Regions from separate parts of the Aeromicrobium sp. CF4.19 genome, predicted to be linked through region 2. Evidence: predicted binding sites of a transcription regulator. Region 2 holds the regulator's gene; each other region holds the start of a gene.
The links. The regulator LexA, encoded in region 2, represses DNA repair genes until DNA is damaged. The targets are predictions, from matches to a motif close to TCGAACANNTGTTCGA.

Region 1: a site for LexA is predicted at 1,607-1,622, ahead of ACHAAC_RS07000 (DUF222 domain-containing protein). Genes of this name have one in related genera too.
Region 3: a site for LexA is predicted at 1,742-1,757, ahead of ACHAAC_RS12990 (DUF222 domain-containing protein). Genes of this name have one in related genera too.

Annotation. Positions count from the first base shown of each region.
Region 1 covers NZ_JBIMEU010000002.1:488,501-491,770, reverse strand. The annotation lists gene ACHAAC_RS07010 (ABC-F family ATP-binding cassette domain-containing protein) at 1-1,109, shown strand, start outside; gene ACHAAC_RS07005 (VOC family protein) at 1,125-1,511, opposite strand; gene ACHAAC_RS07000 (DUF222 domain-containing protein) at 1,626-2,690, shown strand; gene ACHAAC_RS06995 (hypothetical protein) at 2,687-2,833, shown strand; gene ACHAAC_RS06990 (amidase) at 2,845-3,270, opposite strand, start outside.
Region 2 covers NZ_JBIMEU010000008.1:123,501-126,770, forward strand. The annotation lists gene ACHAAC_RS15565 (ATP-dependent DNA helicase) at 1-999, shown strand, start outside; gene lexA (transcriptional repressor LexA) at 1,050-1,829, opposite strand; gene ACHAAC_RS15575 (LysM peptidoglycan-binding domain-containing protein) at 2,254-2,595, shown strand; gene ACHAAC_RS15580 (type 1 glutamine amidotransferase) at 2,622-3,270, shown strand, end outside.
Region 3 covers NZ_JBIMEU010000005.1:268,720-271,989, forward strand. The annotation lists gene ACHAAC_RS12980 (CaiB/BaiF CoA transferase family protein) at 1-645, opposite strand, end outside; gene ACHAAC_RS12985 (LysR family transcriptional regulator) at 779-1,666, shown strand; gene ACHAAC_RS12990 (DUF222 domain-containing protein) at 1,784-3,139, shown strand; gene acpS (holo-ACP synthase AcpS) at 3,200-3,270, opposite strand, start outside.

The sequences.
Region 1 (3,270 bases), on a different contig from region 2:
GTCGGCGGATCGAGCTGGCCCGGATCCTGTTCTCCGATGCCGACACGCTTCTGCTCGACGAGCCGACGAACCACCTGGACGCCGACTCCGTGGTGTGGCTGCGTGGTTTCCTGAGGAGCTTCTCCGGTGGCCTCGTGGTCATCAGCCACGACGTGGAGCTGATCGAGGAGACCGTCAACAAGGTCTTCTACCTCGACGCCAACCGGGCCACGATCGACATCTACAACATGGGGTGGAGCTCCTACCTCAAGCAGCGTGAGGCCGACGAGCACCGGCGCAAGCGCGAGCGAGCGCTCGCGGAGAAGAAGGCCGACCACCTCATCACCCAGGCCAACAAGTTCCGTGCCAAGGCCTCGAAGGCGGCGACGGCCCAGCAGATGCTGCGTCGCGCCGAGCAGCTCGTCTCCGGGCTGGAGGGTGAGCGGGCGAACGACAAGGTGGCGCACATCGCCTTCCCCAAGCCGGCGCCCTGCGGCAAGACGCCGCTCATGGCCGAGGGGTTGTCCAAGTCCTACGGCTCGCTGGAGATCTTCACCGACGTGGACCTGGCCATCGACAAGGGCAGCCGCGTGGTCGTGCTGGGTCTCAACGGCGCTGGAAAGACCACCCTGCTGCGCATCCTCGCTGGTGCGTTGGAGGCAGACACCGGCGAGATCCAGCCGGGCCATGGCCTCAAGGTCGGCTACTTCGCGCAGGAGCACGAGACGCTGGACACCTCCCGAACGGTGCTGCAGAACATGCAGACCGCGGCACCGCAGCTCACCGACACCCAGGCGCGCAGCGTGCTCGGATCGTTCCTCTTCAGCGGCGACGACGCGCAGAAGCCGGCCGAGGTGCTGTCCGGTGGCGAGAAGACCAGGCTCGCCCTGGCGAGCCTGATCGTCTCCAGCGCCAACGTCCTGCTGCTCGATGAGCCCACCAACAACCTCGACCCCGCCTCCCGCGAGGAGGTGCTCCGGGCGATCCGTACCTACGAGGGCGCCATCGTCCTGGTCTCGCACGACGAGGGCGCTGTGACGGCGCTGGAGCCGGACCGCGTCCTGCTGCTGCCCGACGGCGACGAGGACCTCTGGTCGGACACCTACGCGGACCTCATCAGCTTGGCCTGAGTCCGCTGCGCTCGGCTACCGCTGGTCGCGCCTGAGGGGATGGTCCTGCGGCACCTGGACGAGGACGATGCGGATCCCGTCGGGATCCTCGATCCAGCACTCGATGAGGCCCCACGGCTCCTGTCTCGGCTCTCGGAGCACCGGCACCCCTGCATCGGCGAGCCGGGAGTGCTCAGCGGCGACGTCACGCACCTGGAGCCACAGCGAGGTGATCTGGACACCGGCCGCGGCCGAACGGCTCGAGACCTCCAGCAGGCCACCACCGATGAAGAACACCACACCGGGGTCGTCCGGGTCACCGAACTCGCGGTGGACGGCGAGCCCAAGCACGTCGCCGTAGAACTGTCGGCTGCGCGCGGGATCCGTCGAACGCAACAGGACTCGGCTGCTCAAGACCTCCACACGGTCGAGTGTGCCTGATGGGGGGCGACGGGCCTCCCTCACCGTGGGGGCGCTCGGGGATCTTCCTGCACATGGCGTCCTGGAACTGTCAGTGGTCGAATGTATGTTGGATTCATGGACATCACGCAGGCCCCGTCGAGTGCCCGGTTGACCGAGCTCGGGCGGATGCGTGCGCAGGTCGAGGCGACGGAGTGGCAGGCAATGCTCGCCTTCCGCGAGGCCGAGATGGTTCGTATCGATGCGCTGGAGTCGCCGTTGCGGCGGCTGGCCGAGCGAGCCGGGATCAGCCTCGAGATCGCGCAAGCCTTGAGCTTGTCCGAGGCCCAGGTTCATGCCCGGCTCGCGGTCGCAGACCGGGTCCGTGAACGGGCACCGCACGCGTGGCTGGCCTTTCAGGCGGGCCGGATCGATGCCGCCCGAGTACGGGAGATCTCCTCGGCGTTGGATCGTCTGGAACGGGCTGAGTCGTGGATGCGGCTGGACCAGTCGGTCATCGCCTACGCGTCCTCGCACACGGTGACCGAGCTGCGGGCCTGGTTGAAGCGCTTCATCCTGCGCGTGGAGGAGGACCTGCAGCGCGAGGGTGCCGAGAAGGCCCGCGAGGACCGGCACGTGGAGGTCGTGCATGTGGAGGACTCGATGGCCTGGATCAACGCCTACCTGCCCAGCCACGTGGCCGCGGCCATCGAGAGGCGCCTGGTGCGTGAGGCCAAGGCCCTCGGCAGTGATGACCCCCGCACCAAGCCGCAGCGGATGGCCGACCTCCTCGCCTCCTGGACCACCACCTCAGAGTCGACCGAGACCACACTGGTCTCGGACATCGCCGTGACCATCGAGGCCGACGTCCTCACCGGACCCAAGGACGGCTTCGCCGCCAGCTCCGACGGGTCCTGGGCCGTCCCCGCCTCCTGGATCCTCGACGAAGCCCTCACCGGGACCGCGTTCTGGCATCGGATCCTCATCAACCCGATCAGCGAGGACATCCTTGCCCACCAATACATCGGACGCTTCGCTCCCGAGCTCCTCACCAAGGCGATCCAGTTCAGGGACGGCGTATGTCGTGCCCCGGGCTGTCGTGTGCCGGCTGAACGCTGCGATCTGGATCATCGAGAACCCTGGCCCAGCGGGCCACCAACGCATCGAACATCTGGGCACTGTGCAGACGTCACCACGCCATGAAGGGACACCAGGTCCTGCAGTGGGTCCTGCCCTCCGGCCAGGCCGTCCCCGCAGGCACCCCGGAGCACCAGATCAGACCAGTCGAGGCCTCACCCGCCGAGCACCGGCTCGCCATGACGGTCATCGATCACCCGACGCGATGAGGCTGGCGTCGTCAGTGCTGGGTCAGCATGGTCTCCAGCGTCGCGGCGACCCGATAGAGGCGAGCGTCCGAGCCCGGAGATGCCATGAGCTGCAACCCCACCGGGAGCCCCTCGCTGAGGCCGCAGGGAAGGGACATCGCGGGCAGTCGGGCCAGGTTGGCCTCGACCGTCCACCAGTCCGTCCGGGGTCTGGCCAGTGGGTCGTCCATGCCGCGGCGACCCAGCCGTGGTGCGACCAGCGGGACGGTCGGACTGATCATGACGTGGGAATGTGCCAGCACCGCTCGGGCGTCGGCCGCGATGTGCTCGCGCAGGGCCAGTGCCTCGGTCAGCTCGGGACTGCCTTGGAGCCGGCGACCGATCTCCAGGCGGCTGTGGGCCTCCGCACCCAGAGCGGCGTTCTCGTGCGCCTGCAGGATCGGCAGAGCCTCGACGGA
Region 2 (3,270 bases):
CGGCAGGCACTGTCGGCCTTCGGCAAGGACACGCCCACCGACGCCGAGGACGCCGGCCGCCAGCAGGCCAAGGCGATGCTGGAGGAGGTCCGGCAGGTGGCCGACCGGATGGCCACGAGCCGCGAGACCGAGGTGCTCTGGCTGGGGGAGTCCCGCGGCGGACCACAGCTGCGCGTGGCTCCGATCGACGTCTCCGGCGCGCTGCGCGAGAAGCTCTTCGGCACCAAGACGGTCGTGCTCACCAGTGCCACGCTGACGCTGGGCGGTGGCTTCGACCCGCTCGCCGCGTCGCTCGGTCTGACGTCCCAGCCGGCGGAGGGGGAGTCCACCTGGCAGGGCATCGACGTCGGCTCACCGTTCGACTACACGCGCCAGGGCATCCTCTACGTCGCCAAGCACCTGCCGCCGCCGGGCCGCGACGGGTTGCAGGAGGCCCAGCTGGACGAGATCGCAGCCCTCGTGGAGGCGGCGGGCGGGCGGACGCTCGGGCTGTTCTCCTCCCGCCGGGCGGCAGAGGCCGCGGCCGAGGCCACGCGGGAGCGGCTGCCGGACCTGGACATCTGGTGCCAGGGCGACGCCCAGCTGCCCGAGCTGGCCCGGCGCTTCGCCAAGGAGCCGTCCACCTGCCTGTTCGGCACGCTCAGCCTCTGGCAGGGGGTGGACCTGCCGGGAGACACCTGCCAGCTGGTGATCATCGACCGCATCCCGTTCCCGCGTCCGGACGACCCGCTGATGAGCGCCCGTCAACGCCTGGTGGAGAAGCGTGGCGGCAACGGCTTCATGACCGTGGCCGCCGGCCACGCCGCGCTGCTTCTCGCCCAGGGCGCGGGCCGCTTGATCCGTCGTGGCGACGACAAGGGTGTCGTGGCGATCCTGGACCCACGGATCGCCACGGCCCGCTACGGCAGCTTCCTGGCAGCGTCGCTGCCCCCGATGTGGCGGACCACCGACCGTTCCATCGTGCTCGCCGCGTTGCGACGACTCGACGAGCAGGAGTGAGGTCGGGGTCCGCCTCGGCGGATCAGGGCAGGGCGATCAGGGCAGGGGGATCAGAGTCGGCGCAGGACCGCGGTGACCTTGCCCAGGATGGTGGCGTGGGTGCCGTCGATGGGGGAGTAGTCGTCGTTGTGCGGCATCAGCCAGACGTGGCCGTCGGTGCGCTGGAAGGTCTTGACCGTGGCCTCGCCGTCGAGCATCGCGGCCACGACCTCGCCGTTCTCGGCCGTCGGCTGCTGGCGCACCACCACGAAGTCGCCCTCGCAGATGGCGGCGTCGATCATCGAGTCGCCCTGCACCTGCAGCAGGAAGAGCGTGCCGTCGCCGACCAGTGACGCGGGCAGAGGGAGCACGTCCTCGACGAGCTCCTCGGCCAGGATGGGCCCACCGGCGGCGATCTTGCCGACCATCGGGACGTAGGTGGCGGCCGGGCGGGCGTCACCGATGCCGGTGGCGTCGCCCTCGGACTCATCGGCCGGGCCCAGCGTCTTGCGGGCCTTGAGTACCTCGGGCAGGAAGATCTCCAGGGCTCGCGGTCGGTTGGGGTCGCGCTTGACGTAGCCCAGACGCTCCAGGACGCGCAGCTGGTGCGCCACCGAGGACGTGCTGGCCAGGCCCACGGCCACGCCGATCTCACGCATGCTGGGCGGGTAGCCGTGCTTCTCGATCATCTCGCGCAGGAAGATCAGGATCTTCTGCTGGCGGGCGGTCAGGCCGGTCATCTCATCGACCGGGCCGTCGGGCAGCTCGCGCGGGGAGTTGCGTGATCCCTTGGGACGCCCGCGCTTGGGTCGCGTCTCCTCGGCCTGGTCCGTGGTGGTGTCGTCGCTCATGGCCATACGGTAGCCGCGATCTCGGACACATCCAAACACCTGTTCGAGAGCGTGTCGTGGCCGATCGGACCCCGCGGAGTGGCGGTCGTGCTCGTCGCGACCAGGCCCAGCCGGATGGCCCCGCGCAGCCCTGGGTGCCGAAGGGAGCCGATCCTGCGGGGTCCTCCCGGGTCCTGACACGCCGAGAAGAACATTCTTTCGATCCTTCTTTCGCCGGAATTGCAGGGATTGTGATGGTGTACTCGCCTTCCTGTTCGATTGGGGGCTGCTTTTGTCGGTCGGCTGTCGTAGTGTCGTACACGTGTTCGATCGAACGTCTGTTCCAGTTCGCATCCAGCGGCCCGGAATCGAGTGACATCGCGGAGGTTCGGTCGGACACCCCAAACTCCACACCCCCGTCTCACTTCCCCCTTGGAGGCACCCCATGAGCACCATCTCCCTCACCTCGTACCCGTCCTTCTCCAGCCCGGAGCTTCGGCTCACCCGGCGTGGCCGGCTGGTCGTCCTGCTCGCGGCCCTGGTTGCACTCGTGCTGCTCGCCGTCGCGTTCGGCCCGTCGGTCACCGCCACCGGCGAGCGCGGCGACGTTCCGGCCACCACGGTGGTCACCGTGCAGCCGGGCGAGACCCTCTGGCAGATCGCCGGGGACGCCAACCCGGCCGGTGACCCGCGGGAGACCGTCGACGACATCATGCGGATGAACTCGCTCTCCGGCGCCGGAGAGCTGCAGATGGGCCGCGAGCTGGCGGTGCCGGTCTACGAGTGATCGGTGCGGCCGCGCACAATGGGCGCATGCTCATCCACGTCGTGGCCGACGGCACCGACCGCGAGGGCGGCTACGTCACCGAACGCTTGGCCGCCCTCGGGTTCGAGCTCGGGTGGATCGACCGCGATGCCGTCGTCGCGCACGACGAGCTCGCCCCCGCGGCCATGATGCTGCTGCTCGGCTCGGAGCGCTCGGCGCACGAGCCCCGGTGGGCCGGCCCGGTCGCGGCGGAGGAGGCCTTGGTCCGCTCGTCCCTGCGAGCCGGCACCCCCGTCATGGGGATCTGCTTCGGCGCCCAGCTGTTGGCTCGGGCCCTGGGTGGTGCGTCCTACCGCGGGGACGAGCCAGAGGCGGGCTGGAAGCGGGTCGACACCATCGACCCCGTCCTGTGCCCCGAGGGGCCGTGGGCGCAGTTCCATCGCGATGTCCTCACGCCTCCGCAGCAGGCCCGCGTGCTCGGCACCTCCTGGTACGGGCCGCAGTGCTTCATCGACGAGAGCCTCGGCACCCCGGCCATCGCCTGGCAGTTCCATCCCGAGGTGACGCCGCAGACGTACGCCCGCTGGGTGGACGACGACACCGAGACCGTGCGGCAGGCGGGCCTGGACGCGACGTTCATCAAGCGCCAGGCCTTGGCGAGCGCGGCCCGGGCCCGCATCGCCGCCCACCGCCTGG
Region 3 (3,270 bases), on a different contig from region 2:
GTGGTCCGCGATGAAGTCCTCCATCATCCGCAGCAGGGGCTCGTAGAGCGGCACGTCGACGAGCTGGGGCTCGCCGGTGAGGTCGCGCTGGCGCAGGGCGAGCATCGCCGAGAACGCGGCGTACATGCCGGTGACGCCGTCCGCGACCGGGTACCCGGCGAAGACCGGTGGGCCGTCGGGCTCCCCCGTCCGGTGCGTGAGCCCGGCGAACGCCTCGGCGACCCGAGCGAAGCCGGGCCGGTCGGCGTAGGGGCCCGTGCGGCCGTAGGCACTGACGTGGACCATCACGAGATCGGCCCGGTGCGCGACCAGGTCGTCGAAGTCGATGCGAAAGCGGCGCAGCGTGGCCGGACGGAAGTTCGTCACGACGATGTCGCTCGTGGCGGCGAGCCGTCCGAGCAGCTCGGCCCCTCCGTCGGCGTGGAAGTCGATCGTCACACTCCGCTTGTTGCGACCGAGCAATGCCCACTCCGCCGACGACTCACCGTCGAGCGGGGGGTAGTGCCGGGCCGGGTCGCCCGTCCCCGGCGCCTCAACCTTGATGACGTCGGCCCCGAACTCGCCCAGCAGGGTGGCAGTGAGCGGACCGGCGAGGATGGTCGAGACGTCGAGCACGCGGATGCCGTGCAGCGGGCCGACTGACATGAGCGAATGCCTTTCACGATGAGCATGAAGCGCATCTCGTGATGCGCCTCACGGCAGCCTCGCAGCCTCTTTCGCAGGCAGGAAGACCGTGGAACCTTGACCCGGTGAAAGGCAAAGCCTCTAACCTGGCGGCATGAGAGTCGAGCGGGCGCGCTACTTCCTCGCCGCCGTCGAGACCGGGTCGCTGCGCGCCGCTGCCGCCCGGTGCACCGTCAGTCAGCCGGCGCTCGGCGAGCAGGTCGCGATGCTGGAGGAGGAGCTGGACGTCGTCCTGCTCACCCGCAGCCGTACCGGCGTGCGACCCACGCCCGCGGGGGTGGCGATGCTCGAGCCTCTGACCCGGTTGGTCGAGGCCGAGGACGACGCGCGGCGCGCGGCCGTCGCGGCAGGAGGGGTCACCCAGGGGCGGGTCGAGATCGGGGCGGTCTCGGCGGTGGTGGAGACGGTCGTCGCCCCGGTTGTCGCGCGGATGCACGCGGAGCACCCTGGTCTGCACTTCGGGATCACCGAGGGGTCGACCACGGAGGTCGAGCAGCGAGTCGCCTCCGGCGACCTCGACCTGGGCATCGTCACGGTGCCCACGACCGCGGCGGCCCCCAGTCTCAGGCGCCGCGTCCTCGTCAGCCTGCCGGTCGGGGTCGTCGCCCGTCCGGACCATCCGCTGGCCGATCGTACGGAGCTGACCTGGGGCGACATCGCCCCGTGGCCCGTGGTGACCATGCGCCGAGGCACCGTCCTCTGGGACCGGCTCCACGACCACGTCGACGGCCCCTCGATCGTCGTGCAGGCGATGTCGGCCCGATCGATGCGGGTCCTGGTGAGTCGTGGAGCCGGCATCGGCATCCTCGCCTCCACGCACTCCCCCACGGACGAGCTCGGGCTGCGCTGGATCCCCTTGGCCGGCGCAGCCCCGGTGGAGCTGTGCCTCGTCCAACGCAGCGACAGCCAGCCGTCGGCGGCCGCGCTCGTCGTCCGTCGCCTGCTGACGACCCAGACGGCGACGCTCGTGGGCGGCGCCTGAGGGTCGCGTCCAGGCGGGTGCCGCCCACAGGTCGGTTTCGTCTCTCTTGAGGGTGTCGGTAGTCGGTTCTATGATGGGAACATCTACTCGATAAAGGACGTCTGGAGGCAGAGTCCCGTGACTGCACCCCTGCCGGAACCGGCCACCGTCACTGATGGTGTGGTGGCCAAGCTCGCGCGGGTGCACGAGATCCTGGGCTCGATCAGCACGGCCGACTACGCCCGACTGGCCGGTCGGGAGCAGCGTGAGGCGGCCGGTTCGCTGGCGAGACTGAAGGCGCGGGTCACCGCGCATGAGCTGGCTGCCGTGGCCGCGGTGGAGTCCTCCGGAGCGGCCCGCCGCGAGGGCGCGAGCAGCACCGGCTCCCTGTTGGCTGGTGACTTCGGTCGAGACCGTCGTGGTGCCGATGCCGTGGTGCGACAGGCCAAGCAGATCACCACGACGCCCCAGACCCACCAGGCGATGGCCAACGGCAGGCTCTCGACCCGGCAGGTGAAGGCGATCAGCCGAGCCCTGGACCAGCTCCCCAAAACCATCACTGCCGCCCAGCGTGAGGCGTGCGAGACGCAGCTCGTCGAGGACGCACCCCGGATGGACCTCAAGCAGTTCGAGCGCCACGCCGACCGGGTCGTGGGCCACTTCCTCACCACCACCGAGGACGATGATGCCCTGGACGCGGCCGAGAACGACCTCGTCGAGCAGCGCGAGAAGAAGGCATGGGCCGCGGCGGAGTTCTGGATGGGACCCGCCACCGACGGTCTGGTCAAGGGTGGATTCGCCATCCCCGAGGCCCAAGCAGCACAGCTCCGCGTGGCAATGGACGCCCTGTGTGCACCACAGGTGGAGATCACCAGCCCCACCAACCTCTCCCGCCGCACTGGCGAGGTCCTGCTCGACGAGCGACCCTCCTACCGGACTCGACAGGGCTGGGCCTTCACCTACCTCTGCGAGCTCCTGCCGACCGAGAAGCTCCCCGAGACCAACAACCTCGGACCCATCCTCACCATCAACCTCGACCACCAGACGCTCATCGAGAAGGTCAAAGTGGCGACGCTCTCCACCGGAGAACGGCTTTCGGCCGGTCAGGCCCAACGGATGGCGTGTGAGCACCGGCTCCTGCCTGCCGTCTTCGGTGGCGAGTCACTCCCCTTGGACCTCGGACGAGACCGCAGGCTGTTCAGCCTCGCCCAACGACGCGGGCTCGAATTCCGCGACCAGGGCTGCGTCTTCCCCGGCTGTGACCGACCACCCGGCTGGTGCGTCGCCCACCACGCCCGCAGGACCTGGGCCGACGGCGGTGGTACCGATCTCACCGACGGGGTCCTGCTCTGTCCCCACCACCACCGCATCCTCCACGCCGACGGCTGGGACATCACGTTCAACGAGCGTGGCCACCCCGCCCTCATCCCACCCGCAGCGCTCGACCCACGACGACGACCCCGCCTGCACGACCGCTTCCACCACCAGACCTGACCACCACAGGAGAGCTCTGCCCCGACCCGGGGAGCCACATGATCGGTGCCTGCAGCGACGTCAGGGAGTGCTGAGGACCACGTGGGCCAGGGCGTGGTCCACGTCGTGACTGAGACTGACGTGCACGTCCA